DNA from 2 places in the Streptomyces sp. NPDC002690 genome. Region 2 is predicted to be linked to the other one. Evidence: riboswitches for the same ligand, from Rfam matches in the RefSeq annotation. Region 2 holds a riboswitch; the other holds the start of a gene.
What was found. Region 2 has a riboswitch for cyclic di-AMP ahead of ACWD3D_RS13420 (transglycosylase family protein). Riboswitches for the same ligand answer to the same signal wherever they lie in the genome.
Positions count from the first base shown of each region.

Region 1: it holds a riboswitch for cyclic di-AMP, as region 2 does, so the genes downstream of both, ACWD3D_RS11905 (M23 family metallopeptidase) here and ACWD3D_RS13420 (transglycosylase family protein) in region 2, are expected to answer to the same signal.

Region 1 is NZ_JBSFVR010000067.1:20,468-23,679, reverse strand. It holds gene ACWD3D_RS11910 (PP2C family protein-serine/threonine phosphatase) at 414-1,541, shown strand; cyclic di-AMP (ydaO/yuaA leader) riboswitch at 1,888-2,041, shown strand; gene ACWD3D_RS11905 (M23 family metallopeptidase) at 2,053-3,108, shown strand.
Region 2 is NZ_JBSFVR010000081.1:11,750-23,311, forward strand. It holds gene ACWD3D_RS13380 (cytochrome b/b6 domain-containing protein) at 1-169, opposite strand, end outside; gene ACWD3D_RS13385 (molybdopterin-dependent oxidoreductase) at 153-896, opposite strand; gene ACWD3D_RS13390 (hypothetical protein) at 893-1,096, opposite strand; partial or broken gene ACWD3D_RS13395 (DUF6243 family protein) at 1,557-1,661, shown strand; partial or broken gene ACWD3D_RS13400 (Ppx/GppA phosphatase family protein) at 1,736-2,485, opposite strand; gene ACWD3D_RS13405 (DUF501 domain-containing protein) at 2,482-3,027, opposite strand; gene ACWD3D_RS13410 (FtsB family cell division protein) at 3,194-3,685, opposite strand; gene eno (phosphopyruvate hydratase) at 3,787-5,073, opposite strand; gene ACWD3D_RS13420 (transglycosylase family protein) at 5,428-6,144, opposite strand; cyclic di-AMP (ydaO/yuaA leader) riboswitch at 6,148-6,328, opposite strand; gene ACWD3D_RS13425 (transglycosylase family protein) at 6,619-7,689, opposite strand; gene ACWD3D_RS13430 (cytochrome P450 family protein) at 7,796-9,127, opposite strand; gene ACWD3D_RS13435 (nucleoside triphosphate pyrophosphohydrolase) at 9,135-10,163, opposite strand; gene ACWD3D_RS13440 (SurA N-terminal domain-containing protein) at 10,189-10,905, opposite strand; gene ACWD3D_RS13445 (serine/threonine-protein kinase) at 11,070-11,562, opposite strand, start outside.

The DNA of each region.
Region 1 (3,212 bases), on a different contig from region 2:
GGCGTAAAGATCTGTCGTAATGGGCATGAAGTGGTCCATCCGGGAAACATCTCGCACACCCGCACGATCGCTGCCATGCAGCCGAACGCGTTGCCGGGCATCCGGGTATCCGGGCACCCGGGCGTGGAGGGCGTGCGGCATCCGAGGCGACCGCTCGGCCGTTTCCGTACGCGGGGCACCGGCGCTCGCCGAACGGTGTGGAATCCCCGCTCCGACGGACCGGTGCACCCGGCGTACGCCGGCGGTGGGGGGCGCTCGACGGGGAGCTGTGCGCTCCCCCCTATGGACGACGAGGAGTCGCCGCGCGGCGCGGCTCGGGCCGGCCCGCGCGGGGCGCGGTAGGTTCCGCAGCCGTGGCGGGACAGGGCAGGAGAAGCACAGAGGTGGGGAAACGGCTGTACAGGGATGGCTGGATGTCCGGGGGTGTGCGTGCCCGGCGATTCGTGCGGGTCCTGCCTGCCCTGCTCGTTCTCGGCGGACTCGTCTTCGACATCGCGTCACCGCCCCGCTTCACGGCGGTGCCGCTGTTCGTCGCCGCGCCCCTGATCGCCGCGCCGTTCGCCTCCCGGGCCGGCACCGTCCGGATCGGTGCCGCCTCGCTGGCCGCCGTCATCGCGATGCGGGTGTACGTGGGCACCATCGGAGAGATCGTTCCGATCATCGAGACGCTCACCGTGGCCACCACGGCCGTGCTGGCGCTCGTCATCAACGCGGTGGTGCGGCGCGGCAACGAGCAGCTCGCGTCCGCCCGGATCATCGCGGAGACCGCCATGCGCGCCGTGCTGCCGGTCCCTGCCGACCGGGTCGGCGGGCTCCACGTCGCCGCGCGGTACGAGGCGGCGCAGGCGGACGAGTACGTCGGCGGCGACCTGTTCGCCGTCGCGGACACTCCGTACGGCGTACGCCTCGTACTGGGCGACGTACGCGGAAAGGGGCTCGACGCGGTCGAGGCGGTGGCGGTGATCATCGGCGCGTTCCGGGAGGCCGCGGAGCAGGAGGAGACGCTGGAGGGGGTGGCGCAGCGGCTTGAGCGCGCGTTGGCCAGGGACGCGGCGCGGCGCGGGGGGCTGGACCCGGTGGAGGGGTTCGTCACCGCGGTCCTGGCCGAGATTCCACAGGGCTCCGCGACTCTGCGGATCGTCAACCGGGGTCACCCCGAACCGTTGTTGCTGCACGCCGGGGGCGCGCTGGACGTGCTGCGGCCCAGTACCCCCGCGCTGCCGCTCGGTATGGCACTGGGAGCCTGGCCGGACCGGGCGGACGAGTGGGACCTCCCGCCGGGCGCGACCCTGTTGACCTACACGGACGGGCTCTCCGAGGCGCGCGACGCGGCGGGCGTGTTCTACGACCCGGCAGAGCGGCTGCGAGGCCGGATCTTCCCCGGTCCCGACGAGCTGCTCACGGCGCTCACCGACGACGTCCGGCTGCACACGGGCGGGCGCTCGACGGACGACCTGGCGCTGCTCGCGGTGGCCCGGCCGGCGGAGGACCAGCCGGAGCGCCGGACCACCGTGCCGATCGTGGGCCGCGGCGGCGGCTGACGCGGTTCAGGGCGCCGTGGTGATCCCCCGTGATCCCCCTGCGGACGGCCCCGCGATCCCCCTGCGGACGGCCCCGCGATCCCCCTGCGGACGGCCCCGGGGTCAGCCGCCCGGGTCCGGCGACGGTCCGTAGCAGAGCGGTACCGCTCGATAACATATGACACACCGTCAGAAAAGCCGGGTCGGGCCGCTCGTCCGCAAGTCGCCCCGCTAAGCGAGGAAATGCCCAGGTAAATCCCGGCCCGAAGTGGGAATGATCAAGAGGAACGGCTTGGAATCGGAGTCGTCTGTCTATTAACGTTCGATAACGCAGCGCGGTCGTCCCAGCCGTCGTCAGAGACGGCGCCGTGCGCGAGCGCCGAATTCCGCAAGGGAACCGGGGAACCACCTTCTTGGGGTGAATCGGACACCTGTGTCTCGACAGAGACGCCAGGCGCCCGTAGGAGACCTTCCTGCTCCGAACCCGTCAGCTAACCCGGTAGGCGAGAAGGAAGGAAAGGAGTGCGCCCACGTGGCGTCCAACCAGCCTGCCCCCGAAGCCCCGTCACCCTTCGCCACTCGCGAGGGTTTCGGCTCTCCCGGCAACGCCGACAAGGCCTGGGAGGAATGGAACCCCACCGAGGATTCCCTCCGCCCCGTACGCGGCCGGCACCGCGTCGCCAAGCAGCGTGGTCTCGCGCGTAGTTCCACCGTCCTCGGGGTCGGCGTCATCGCGGCCGTCGGTGCGGGCGGCATGGCCACCGCGCAGAGCAAGCCGCCGGTCTCCATCTCTCTTCCCGATTCGCTCGCGGACAACCTTCCCGACGCCAAGTCCCTTCCCGGGCTGGGCGCTCTGATCACCGCGGTCGAGTCCGACGACACTCCCGCGCCGGTGGCGGCGGCCGCGCCGTTCACCACGGCCGGGCTCACCACGGCGGAGACCGAGCAGGGCGCCACCGACGCGGGCGAGGCACTGCGCGCCCGCATCCTCCAGCAGGCCGAGCAGCAGCAGTCCGCCGCCGACGCGGAAGCGAAGGCGGCCCAGGAGGCGGCTGCCGCGACCAAGGCCGCCACCGAGGCGAAGAAGCAGCAGGACGAGGCCACGGCGAAGGCCGCGGCGGAGAAGAAGGCGGCCGAGGAGGCCGCGGCGAAGAAGGCCGAGGCCGAGAGACTGGCCAAGCTCGCCGCCAGCTACTCGCTCCCCACCTCCGCGTACACGATCACCTCCACCTTCGGCGAGGCCGGCACGATGTGGGCCTCCGGGCAGCACACCGGTCTCGACTTCGCCGCGCCGACCGGTACCCCGGTCAAGGCCGTGCACGGGGGAACGGTCAAGTCGGCGGGCTGGTCGGGCTCGTACGGGTACCGCACGGTCCTGGAGCTCGATGACGGTACGGAGATCTGGTACTGCCACCAGTCCTCCATGGACGTCGTCGCCGGCCAGCAGGTCAACACCGGCGACACCATCGGCCGCGTGGGAGCCACCGGCAATGTCACCGGCCCGCACCTCCACCTCGAAGTCCACACCCCGGACGGCACCGGCATCGACCCGATGGCCTGGCTGACCGGCAAGGGCCTCACCGTCTGACGCCTCCGGGCCCGCACCGGTCCGGCGCGCCGCGCGGGGTCCGTGCGGCGCGCGTAGGCCCCGCCGGACCCGGCCCGGGCGCCTCCCCAGCCCCGGCAGCCTTG
Region 2 (11,562 bases):
CGGTCACCAGCAGCCGCCGCCGTCCGACGAGTTCGGCCAGCGTCGGCAGGTAGAGGAGGGCTGCGGTGACGAGTGCGGTTCCCACCAGTGCGGCCGTGCACCGGTGGATCCAGCGTTCGGCGGTGGTGAACCGCCGTATCAGGTCCGGTCGTTCAGCTGGTGGGTTCATCGTCCCGTCCGTTCGACTCGCCGACCCAGCCGTCCACGTCGTAGCCGTACCGCTCCCAGTAACCGGGCTGGACGCGGTCGGTGACGGTGATGCCGGACAGCCACTTGGCCGACTTGTAGAAGTACATCGGGGCGGCGTACAGGCGCACCGGCCCGCCGTGGGCGGCGGTCAGCGGCTCGTCCCGCATCCGGTAGGAGACCAGCATGTCGTCGCGGCGCGCCTGGTCCAGGGTGAGGCTCTCGGTGTAGACCCCGTCGAAGCAGGTGAACCGCACCGCGCTCGCTTCCGGCCGCACTCCGCAGACGTCGAGCAGGTGGGAGAGCGTGACCCCGGTGAAGGCCGTCTTGGGCACGCGCCAACCGGTGACGCACTGCACGTCCCGCACCAGGCGGGTGCTCGGCATGGCCGTCAGTTCGGCCAGCGTGTACGAGGCGGGGCGGTCCACCAGGCCGTCCACGGTCAGCCGGTAGTCGTCGGCGGAGCGGTGCGGCACCTTGTCGGCGACGGAGTAGAAGCGGAAGCCGCCGGCGCCGGGCAACACCGAGAAGAGACCGGTGGGGTCCTTGCTCGCCACCGAGGCGAGCGTGTTGTCGAGCCCGCGCTGAATGGTCGCGCCCCCGGCCACGCCCAGGGCGCCGAGCCCCAGAGCGCCGAGGATGATCCGCCGTCCGACGGGCCGCTCCTCGCCCTTTCCCCGGGCCGGTCCGCCCGCGCCGCCCCCGGTCATCGGCTGCCGGCCCGCAGCTTCCGGAGACCGCTGACCAGGAGCGTCAGCCCGGCGACGGCCACGACCAGACCGATGACCAGCCACTGCGATTCGCCGGACATCACCTTACTGTTGTCGATGGCGCCGGAGCCCTGGAGCGACCACACCACACCCACGATGAGCAGGACCGTTCCGACCAGTGGCCGTACCCACTTCTTCATCCGCCGCTCCCTTTCCGTCCGCACGCGTCCCGGACGCGTGCCGTCGTGTCCCCCGACGTCTGCCGTCCGGCAGGAACAGTCTCCCCGCGAACCGTCCTCCGGCGGTCATCCCCAGGGACGGAGTCGGGCTACCACCGCCACGGTGGACGCCCGCCCGCGTACCACGCCCGTGGTACACGGCAGAGGGTACGGGCCGCCCGGCCGGCACGGCTGCGGCGGCGGACCGGACGGGGGCGGGTGCGGGCGGCGGGCCCGCGAAACGCCTGGCGCACCGGGCCTACGGGACCGGGTAACGTCGTAGGCATGTTCTTCCAGAATCTGATGTACGAGTGAGAGCGTGACGGGCCCCCGCTGACGTCCCTCGACGCGCCGCGCCCGTCCCCCACCGATGCATCCGTAGATCACTTCACGTCATTCCGGGAGAACCCGCATGAGCAAGAACATCAACAACCCCGTGGGCATGGGCGGCGGCCAGCGCAAGCGGCAGTCCCGCACCGAGCGCCAGAACAACGGTCCGCACCGCAACCTCGACCGCCAGGGCGCCGCCGACCAGAAGGCGGAGCTGGTGCGCAAGATGCGCGAGAAGGCAGCCGCGGCCGAGGGCGCCACGCAGGCGGACGACGACACCGCCCGGAGGGCGAGGGAGATCCGGGAGTGGTGGATGGCCTCGGAGTCGTACTCCTTGAGGTCGAGCGCGATGGCGGCGATCGTGGTGACCGTGCCGGCGAGGCCGACGAGGGTGGTGGCCCCGGTGAGCGGGACGGTCTCGGCGGCGAGGTCGAGGGCCGCGTCGATGTCGGCGCGGATCGCGTCGATCCGGGCCTCGGTCGGCGGGTCGATCTTCGCGCCGTCCTGGACGAGGTGGCGCTCCGTCATGCGGACGCAGCCGATGTCGACCGAGCGGGCCGCGCGGACCGTGTCGTCGCCGAGGACGAACTCGGTGGAGCCACCGCCGATGTCGACCACGAGGTACGGGGCGGCGAAGCCGTGGCCGCTGTTGCCGTGGAGTTCCTTGGTGGCGCCGTCGAAGGAGAGCTGGGCCTCCTGGTCGCCGGTGATCACCTCGGGTTCGACGCCGAGGATCTCGTGGACGCCCCGGACGAAGTCGGCGCTGTTCTCGGCGTCGCGGGAGGCGGAAGTGGCGACGAAGCGGATCTTCTGGGCGCCGAGCTCCTCGATGGCCCCGGCGTACTCGCGGCAGGCGGCGAACGTACGCTCCAGCGCTTCGGGCGCGAGGCGGCCGGTGCGGTCGACGCCCTGGCCGAGGCGGACGATCCGCATCCGGCGGTCCAGCTCGGTGAAGCCACCGGTGGCGGGGTCGATGTCGGCGACGAGCAGCCGGATGGAGTTGGTGCCGCAGTCGATGGCCGCCACCCGGGTCGTGGTCACGCGGTCTCTCCGGCCGTCTTCTCGGGCGTGCAGGGCGTGACGCAGGGGCCCTTGGCCCACCACTCGGGCAGCATGGCGATGGCCTCGTCGCCGAGCGGGTTCACGCCGGGTCCGGCGGCCAGCGAGTGGCCGACGAGGACGTGCAGGCACTTCACCCGGTCCGGCATGCCGCCGGCGCTCGGGAAGCCCTCCAGGACCTCGATGGCGTCGCGGCGCGCGAGGTAGTCCTCGTGGGCCGCGCGGTAGGAGGCGGCGAGCTCCGGGTCGGTGCCCAGGCGCTCGGTCATCTCCTTCATGACGCCGTTCGCCTCCAGCGTGCCGATCGCGGACGCGGCGCGCGGGCACGTCAGGTAGAACGTCGTCGGGAACGGCGTGCCGTCCTCCAGACGGGGCTGGGTCTCCACCACGTCCGGGTTGCCGCAGGGGCAGCGGTGCGCGATGGCGCGCAGCCCGCGCGGCGGCCGTCCGAGCTGCTGCTCGAACGCGGCGATGTCCGCGTCGGTGGGCGGAGTGGATTCGGTCTGCGGAGGGGCGGTGTCCATGCCTGCCTTGGTTCTGCTCGAAGGTGCTGCTCTTGAGTGCGGTGCGATCCGATTGCGGTGCGATCCGATTGCGGTGCGGTGCGGTGCGATCCGATCGCGCTGCGGTGCGGTGCGCCGGAACGCGTTTCTGCTCGGACCAGTGTGCCTGGCCGGGCGGGGGCGTGGCTCAGTCGCCGTCGGAGTCGCTGCCGGAGCCGTCCGCGCTGTCCACGCCGTCCCAGAGGTTGGAGTGCCAGGGCCGGCCGCTGGCGCCGGGTTCGCCCCGGCTGTCGTCCGCCGCGTCGGGATCGACCACGGTGTAGCCGGTCTCGCCGGGGAGGACGTAGTGGAGGTGTTCGCGGGCGAGGCGGCGGATGTACGCGTCGTCCTGGAGGCGGGCCTTCTCGTCCCGCAGCTCCTCGGCGCGCTTCCCGGCGTCCTGGAGGGTCCGCTCCTGGTCGGCGATCTCCTCGCGCTGGGAGACGTACTGGCGCATCGGGTACGCCAACGCCACGATCAGGGTGCAGACGATCAGCGCCAGGAACGCGGCGCGGCCGGTGAGCCGGGACCGGTGGGCCTGGCGGCGGTTCTGGGAGCGGTAGACGCGGGCCGCCGTCTGCTCGCCGAGCAGCCGCAGCCTGGTCGCGGTGGAGAACCGGTCGCGGTCCTTCACGGCCATGTTCATGCCTCCCCGTCACGCACGTCCGTCCCCGCACACGGTACGGGACCGAGTGCGGGGACGGACGGAGGCTGGTGGAGCGGGCCCTCGCGGGCCGCGGATCAGCCCTTGAAGCGGGGGAACGCCGAGCGGCCGGCGTACACCGCGGCGTCGTCGAGGATCTCCTCGATGCGCAGCAGCTGGTTGTACTTGGCGACGCGGTCCGAGCGGGCCGGGGCGCCGGTCTTGATCTGACCGCAGTTCACGGCGACGGCGAGGTCGGCGATGGTGACGTCCTCGGTCTCACCGGAACGGTGGGACATCATGCACTTGAAGCCGTTGCGCTGCGCGAGCTCGACGGCGTCCAGGGTCTCGGTCAGCGAGCCGATCTGGTTGACCTTGACGAGCAGGGCGTTGGCCGAGCCCTCCTCGATGCCACGGGCGAGGCGCTCGGGGTTGGTGACGAAGAGGTCGTCGCCGACGATCTGCACCTTGGTGCCGAGCTTGTCGGTGATGACCTTCCAGCCGGCCCAGTCGTCCTCGTACAGCGGGTCCTCGATGGAGACCAGCGGGTACGCGGAGACGAGCTCCTCGTAGTACTCGGTCATCTCGGCGGCCGAGCGGGACTTGCCCTCGAACTCGTACTTGCCGTCCTTGTAGAACTCGGACGCGGCGACGTCGAGCGCGAGCGCGATGTCGCGGCCGGGGACGAAACCGGCCTCCTTGATGGCCTCGACGATGAGGTCGAGGGCGGCGCGGTTGGACTCCAGGTTCGGGGCGAAGCCGCCCTCGTCGCCGAGACCGGTGGAGAGGCCCTTGGTCTTCAGGACCTTCTTCAGCGTGTGGTACGTCTCGGCACCCCAGCGAAGGGCCTCGGAGAAGGACTCCGCGCCGATCGGGGCGATCATGAACTCCTGGATGTCGACGTTGGAGTCGGCGTGCGACCCACCGTTCAGGATGTTCATCATCGGAACGGGCAGCAGGTGCGCGTTCGGGCCGCCGAGGTAGCGGAAGAGCGGGAGATCGGCGGCCTCGGAGGCGGCGTGGGCCACGGCGAGCGAGACGCCGAGGATGGCGTTGGCGCCGAGCGAGCCCTTGTTCTCCGTGGCGTCCAGGTCGCACATCGCCTGGTCGATCAGGCGCTGCTCGGTGGCGTCGTAGCCGACGAGCTCCGGGCCGATCTGCTCGATGACGGCGAGGACGGCCTTCTCCACGCCCTTGCCGAGGTAACGCTTGGGGTCGCCGTCGCGAAGCTCGACGGCCTCGAACGCGCCGGTGGAGGCGCCGGACGGAACGGCAGCACGGCCCGTGCTGCCGTCGTCGAGACCAACTTCGACCTCGACCGTGGGGTTACCCCGCGAGTCGAGGATTTCCCGGGCTACGACGACGTCGATGGACGGCACGAGCATCTCCTTCTGGGATGTGACGCTGACTGTGCGGGGCTCTTGAGCCTTGCGACTAGAGCCTAACCGGACACAGGACATCGGCCAGCCGACCGTCCGTCCAGTGACACGGCGAGCCTACACATTGTTTCCGTACGGAACATAACGTCCGGCCATACGGAGGTCGGCAGTCCGCGGTACGGCCGGGGTGGCGGCCCGCCCTCTCTCCTCTTCTTCACCTGTACGCCGCTCACGGGACGTACGCGCGCACCCGGCCCGGAAAGGGCCCTGGCCCGGCGCGCGGGGGGAGTGCGCGCCGGGCCAGGGAGTGGGAAAGGGGTGCCGCCGGACACCCCGCTTCCGGGGAGGAGTGGTTCGTGACTACTTCAGGTGGAGCTGCTGACCCGGGAAGATGAGGTCGGCGTCCTCGACGATGTCGTGGTTCAGCTTGAACAGCTTCTGCCAGCCGCCCTTGACGCCCTGCTTCTCGGCGATGGTGCTGAGGGTGTCGCCGGTGACGACCTTGTACTCGCCGTCGCCCTTCTCCACCTTGTCGCCGGTCGGCGTGGTGACGGTCTCGGACTTCGCGGCGGGGCGCTCCTCGCTGCGGGAGGCGGTCTGCGAGTCGGTGGAGCGGTCCGGCGTCGCCGTGGAGGCGCTGTCGTCGGTCGCGGTCGAGCCGGTGCTCGCGGAGGAGCCCGTGTCGACGCCCGGGTCCACACCGTCGTTGGTGAGGTTGCCGGCGCCGGCGCAGGACCAGGCGCCCGGGCCCTGCAGGTCGAGCAGCACCTCGGCGGTGGCGATCTGCTGCTCCTTGGTCGCCAGGTCGGCGCGGGGGGCGTACTTCGTACCGCCGGCGGCGGCCCAGCTGGACTGCGAGAACTGCAGACCGCCGTAGTAGCCGTTGCCGGTGTTGATGGACCAGTTGCCACCGGACTCGCACTGGGCGACGGCGTCCCAGGTGGCGACGGAGGCGGCGGAAGCGTTGGTGGCGCCCATCAGCGGGAGGGCGATGGCGGCACCGGCGACGCCGGCGAGCGTGGCCACACGGACGGCCTTGGACGAGCGGCGGTGCTTACCGTTGCTGGACAGCAGCATGGAACGTCTCCTCACCGACGCCTACGAGGTGAGCTGTCGGGTTCGGGCCAATGAGTGCCCGGCCACACGTCCTTGCGTGTGGCTTAACCCCTAGCCGGTCCCGGCCTCCCGTCGTTTCCGACGGGCCGTCCGATACCGGCGGCTTACCTGGGTCCCCCGCTCCTGCCTACGGCGCTTTACGCGTCTGTTCCCTTCGACCGACGGCAGGATTCGGCGTGACGGTCGACGGGGCCCGCGGTGCGAGCGGTTCTGACCGTAAACAGAGGCAACCCCCACATTCAATGATGGACATATCAGACAATCAGACCTTACTGGCCACGCCTGAATAACCGTTTCCGCAGGTCAAAGCGGACATTCGCGAACCCCCGCGACCGCGACACGCCGGAACAGCGAAGAGACCCATGTCTCACTTTCGCAAAAGTGGACATAGGCCCCTTAACTACCCCTCTTTTTGGGGCGTTTTCCCGAATTGGATCAGTTGGCGGGAGCAGTCTCCGCCGTGTCGGGAGTGGTCTCCGGCGTGTCGGAAGCGGTGCCGGACGCGGTGTCCGTCGCGGCCGGAGCGGAGTCGGTCGCCGCAGGGGCGGCGGCCGTGCTCAGGTCGAGCTCCTGGCCGGGCAGGATCAGGTCGGGGTTCGATCCGATCACGCTCTCGTTGGCCTGGTAGAGCTCGGTCCAGCCGTCGGAGAGGTGCTGCGCGTCGGCGATCGCCCAGAGGTTGTCGCCGGACTGGACCGTGTACGTCCCGTCCGTCGCGAGGGCCGTGTCGTCGCGCGCGTCGCTGTCCCCGCGCGAGGCGTGCCGGCCGGTGTCGCGCGAGGCGTCGGCTGCGGCCTCGTCCGGGTCGGGCGTCCCGCGGTGCTTGCCGCCCGTCGCGGTGTCACCGGTCGCCGCGTCCGTCGCCCCGCTCTTCGCGCCGCTCTTGCCGGGCGTGGTGGCGCCCGGGGTGGCCGAGCCGGAGGGCGCGGGGGTCGCGGAGGCGTCGGGGCTCGGCGTGGCGCTGCTCCCGGTGGTGCCGTCGGAGTCCGAGGCACCGGTCGAGCCCGAGGTGTCGGTCGGGTCCGTGGTGCCGGTGGAGACGGGTGCGCCGTCCGCGTCCGGGATCGTGCCGGCCGAGGCGCCCGCGTCCGTGGCGGACGTGGAGCCGGGGTCGACGCCGATGAGGCTGCCCGCGGGCGCCAGCCCGGAGATCACCGCGCACCCGGGCCACGCCTGCGGGCCCTTGGCGTCGAGCACCTTCTCCGCCACGGCTATCTGCTGGGTGCGGCTGGCGAGGTCCGCGCGCTGCGCGTAGTCCGTACCGCCGTAGGCGGACCAGGTCTCCTGGGAGAACTGCAGTCCGCCGTAGTAACCGTTGCCGAAGTCCGCGCTCCAGGTGCCGCCGCTCTCGCATTCGGCGACCTTGTCCCAGGTGTTCGCGTCCGCCGCGCCGGCGCTGCCTGCGGCGAGGAGCGGAATCGCGAGGGCGGAGCCTGTCACGCCGGCTGCGACGACGATGGCGGGTGCCTGGCGAGGGCGGCGGTGTCTGCCGTTCGCGGAGCCCATGGGAGTGCCTTCCGTGTGACTGACGGGTGAACTGATGCGTCGAACCGTGAACCTAGCGGGACTCGAACGTGTGTCACAAGTCGATGCCTCGCAGATCACGTGAACATCACAGTGTTGACGGAGCGTCACTTTCACCGAGCGCCGGTCCCGGTGTGAACTCCACCGGAAGGGTGCGCAGTCCACGCATGATGAGCCCTCCACGCCACCGCAAATCGGCCGTTTCTCCCGCAAGACGCAGGTCAGGAAGACGCCTCAACAAGGTGGCGAGAGCGGTCCTTCCTTCCAGCCGGGCGAGCGGCGCACCCACGCAGTAGTGGATGCCGTGGCCGTAGCCGAGGTGCTGATTGTCACGCCGGGCGAGGTCGAGCGTGTCGGGGTCCTCGAAGCGCGCGGGGTCGCGGTCGGCCGCCGCGAGCACCACGAGCACGGGATCGCCGGCCGCGATCTCCTCGCCGCCGAGGGTCAGCGGTTCGGTGGCGTACCGCCAGGTGGCCAGCTCCACCGGGCCGTCGAAGCGGAGCAGCTCCTCGATGCCGGTGGCGAGCAGCTCCTCCTCCCCCGCCGCGAGGGACGCTTCGAGGCGGGCGCGCTCCTCGGGGTGGTGGAGCAGGGAGTGGGTGCCGTTGCCGATGAGGTTGACGGTCGTCTCGAAGCCGGCGAACAGCAGGATGAAGGCCATCGCGGCGGCCTCGTTCTCCGTGAGGTGCTCGCCGTGGTCGCTGGTGCGGATGAGTTCGGAGATCAGGTCGTCGCCCGGATTCTCCCGCTTGCGGTGGATCAGTTCCGCGAGGTAGGCGCGCATCCGCTTCACCGAGCGCGCCACTCCGCCGCGCGGCCCGCCGCCGTGGCGGATCATCATGCCCGCCCAGTCCCGGAAGTCGTCCTGGTCCTCCTCGGGCACTCCGAGCAGGTCGCAGATGGCGTAGATGGGGAGCGGGAACGCGAACTCGTGGATGAGGTCGGCCTTGCCCTCGGTCACGAACCGGTCGATGAGCCGGTCCGTCAGTTGTTGCACGCGGGGCGCGAACTCCGCGACCCGGCGCGGGGTGAACGCCTTGGACACGAGCCGGCGCAACCGGGTGTGGTCGGGCGGATCGATGTTGAGCAGATGGGTCATCAGCTCGGCCTTGCGCTCCCCCGGAATCCCCGTCTTCCCCTTGGCGTGCGCCGACCCGGCGTGGTGGACCGGGTTCTTGGAGAGCCGGTTGTCGGCGAGGGCGTGGCGGGCGTCGGCGTACCGGGTGACCAGCCAGGCTTCGACCCCACTGGGCAGCGTGGTGCGGTGCACCGGGCTGTGCTCGCGGAGCCAGGCGTACGCCGGGTACGGGTCGGTCGCGAACTCCCAGGTGAAGAGTTCGGGGGCGGCGGGCGCGCGGTGCGCGGGACAGCCTGCGGGGGCGTCGGGGACGGGGCCGGGTTCTGCGGGGCTGTCGTCCACCGGCCGGTCACTCATCGTCGGTGTCCGGGGCGTCGGTGTCCGGGGCGTCGGTGCCCGGGGCGTCGGTGCCCGGGGCGTCCGCGCCCTCCGCCGCGAGGATCGCGTCGCGGTAGGCGCGGGCCGCCGCGCGCAGGGCGGCCTCCGGGTCGACGCCCTCGGCCTCGGCGCGGACGGCGAGGGCGAGGAGTTCGTGGCCGAGGGTGTCGCCGGCGGGCGGGGCGACCTCCAGGCCGGCGCCGCGGACCCGGCTGCCGAGCTTCGCGGCGAGGGCGAGGGCGGGCTGACCGAGCGGGATGCCCTCGGTGACCGAGTCGCGTCGCTTCTCGACCGCCTTGGTGCGCAGCCAGTGCGCGCGGACGTCCTCCGGAGTCTTCGCGGTCGCGTCACCGAAGATGTGCGGGTGGCGGCGGATCAGCTTCTCCACCAGCGTGCCCGCCACGTCGTCGACGGAGAAGGGGGAGTCCTCGTCCTCCTCGGCGATCCGGGCGTGGAAGACGACCTGGAGCAGGACGTCCCCGAGTTCCTCGCGGAGTTCGTCGCGGTCGCCGTCCTCGATCGCCTCGACCAGCTCGTACGTCTCCTCGATGGCGTACTTGGCGAGCCCCCGGTGCGTCATCGTCGAGGTCCACGGGCACTCGCGGCGGACCACGTCCATGACCTGGACGAGGTCGAGGAGGCGGGCGCCCGGCAGATCGTACGAGCCGGGGAGCAGCTCCAGGTCCGGCATCCGTACCCGGCCGGAGCCGCCGAGGCGGGCGAGTCCGTCGGTGAGCCGCTGATCGCCCTCGCCACCGACCAGCACCACCACGGTCCGGTCGCCGGCGCAGGCGTCGACGAGTTCCTCGGCGGTCGGCTCGGTGTGCTCGACGGTGACGCCCGCCTCGCGCAGGTACGGGAGCTGCACGTGGTCGGGCGCGCCGCACAGGACGCGGTCGGCGGTGCGCAACGTCTGCCAGGCGGGCCAGGACAGCAGTCCCGGGGCGACTCGGTGGCTGGCGGTGAGGAGGACGACCCGGCCGGGTGCTTCAGCGTTCACCCGTCGAACCTACCCCGGCGGCATGTCAGCCCGCCGGGGCGGTGTCCGTCTGCCCGGAGCCGTCCTGGCCGCTGCCGTCGCCTCCGGCGCCGTCCCCTCCGGACGTCGCGTCGTCGGCGCCGGTGGCCTTGGCGAGCCAGGGGGACTCGTAGGTACCGAGGCGGATCTGCTGGTCGTCCCAGGCTCCGTAGCGCGGGTTGACGTCGATGTGCAGCGACTTCGACGCCTTGGTGAGCGCCTCGGTCACCTTCTGGGTGCCCTCCTGGGTCTGGAGGTCCGCGCCGAGCGAGGCCGCCAGCTTCGGCAGCTGGACCTCCTGGCGGAGGTCGCCGTCGATCTGCTCCGGGGAGATCCAACGCTCCTGGAGCAGGGTCGCTGCCAGCTCGTCCTCGCCGCCGTACTGGGCGACGGCCGCCTGGCGCACCTGCTGGAGCTCCTTGCGGCTGACGGTCACCCCGGCGTCCTCGGCCGCCTTGTCGAGGACCTGTCCGAAGATCAGCCGGTGCAGGGCGGCGCGCGGGAGCTGTCCGGACCCCTTCACCAGCTGGGCGGCCTGCGGCGAGTTCTGCTGCGCGCCGCGCACCTCGGCGACGTCCGCCTGGAGGGTGGATACCTCGATCCGCTGCCCTCCGACGATCGCGGCGGCGCCGGGGTGGGCCTCGCTCCCGCAGGCGGTGAGGACGGGTGCGGAGAGGAGGAGTGCGGCGGAGAGGGTGAGCGCGGTGCGACGACGGCGGTGCAAAGGAGCCTCCCGATGAGAGTTTGTGCATCGGTGCACAAAGCCTTGCGGTGATCGATGTTAGGCAGTGGTGGCCATGGGGGCCACTGGTTCGACCAACGATTCGGGAGGAGTTGGGGATGTGGTGCCGTCGGGGGTGTCCGCCCGGGCCGTGCTGGGCGCCGGCCTCAGCCGCCGCGCACGTCCCGCTGGTGCGTCAGCTGACGGCGGAGTTCGGCGGGGAGCGGGTGGTGCGGGCCGTAGGAGCGCTCGGTGTCGTACAGCAGGGCCTGGAGTTGGGCCCGGCCGGCGGTGTGGTCGCCGACGGCGACCAGCAGCAGCCCGATGCGGTGGCGGATGTCGAAGGACCGGCCGGGGTCGGTGGCGACGGCTCCGTAGGCGTTCTCGTAGTAGGGGAGGACCGCGCGGTACTCGTTGAGCGCGGCGGCCGTCTCGCCCAGCTGCTCCAGGCACTGGGCGGCGTCGTAGCGGTACTGGAGTGTCTGCGGGTCGCCGGGGCCGGCTTCGGCGGCGCGGTCGTCGGCGAGGCGCCGCAGTTCGGGCAGGGCGCGACGGTACTGGCCGTCGTCCATCAGCGTCGCCGCGTACTGCTTGCGCAGGATACGGACGACGGGTGAGCGCTCGCCGTGCTCGGCGGCGGCGGTCGGCAGGATTCCGCCG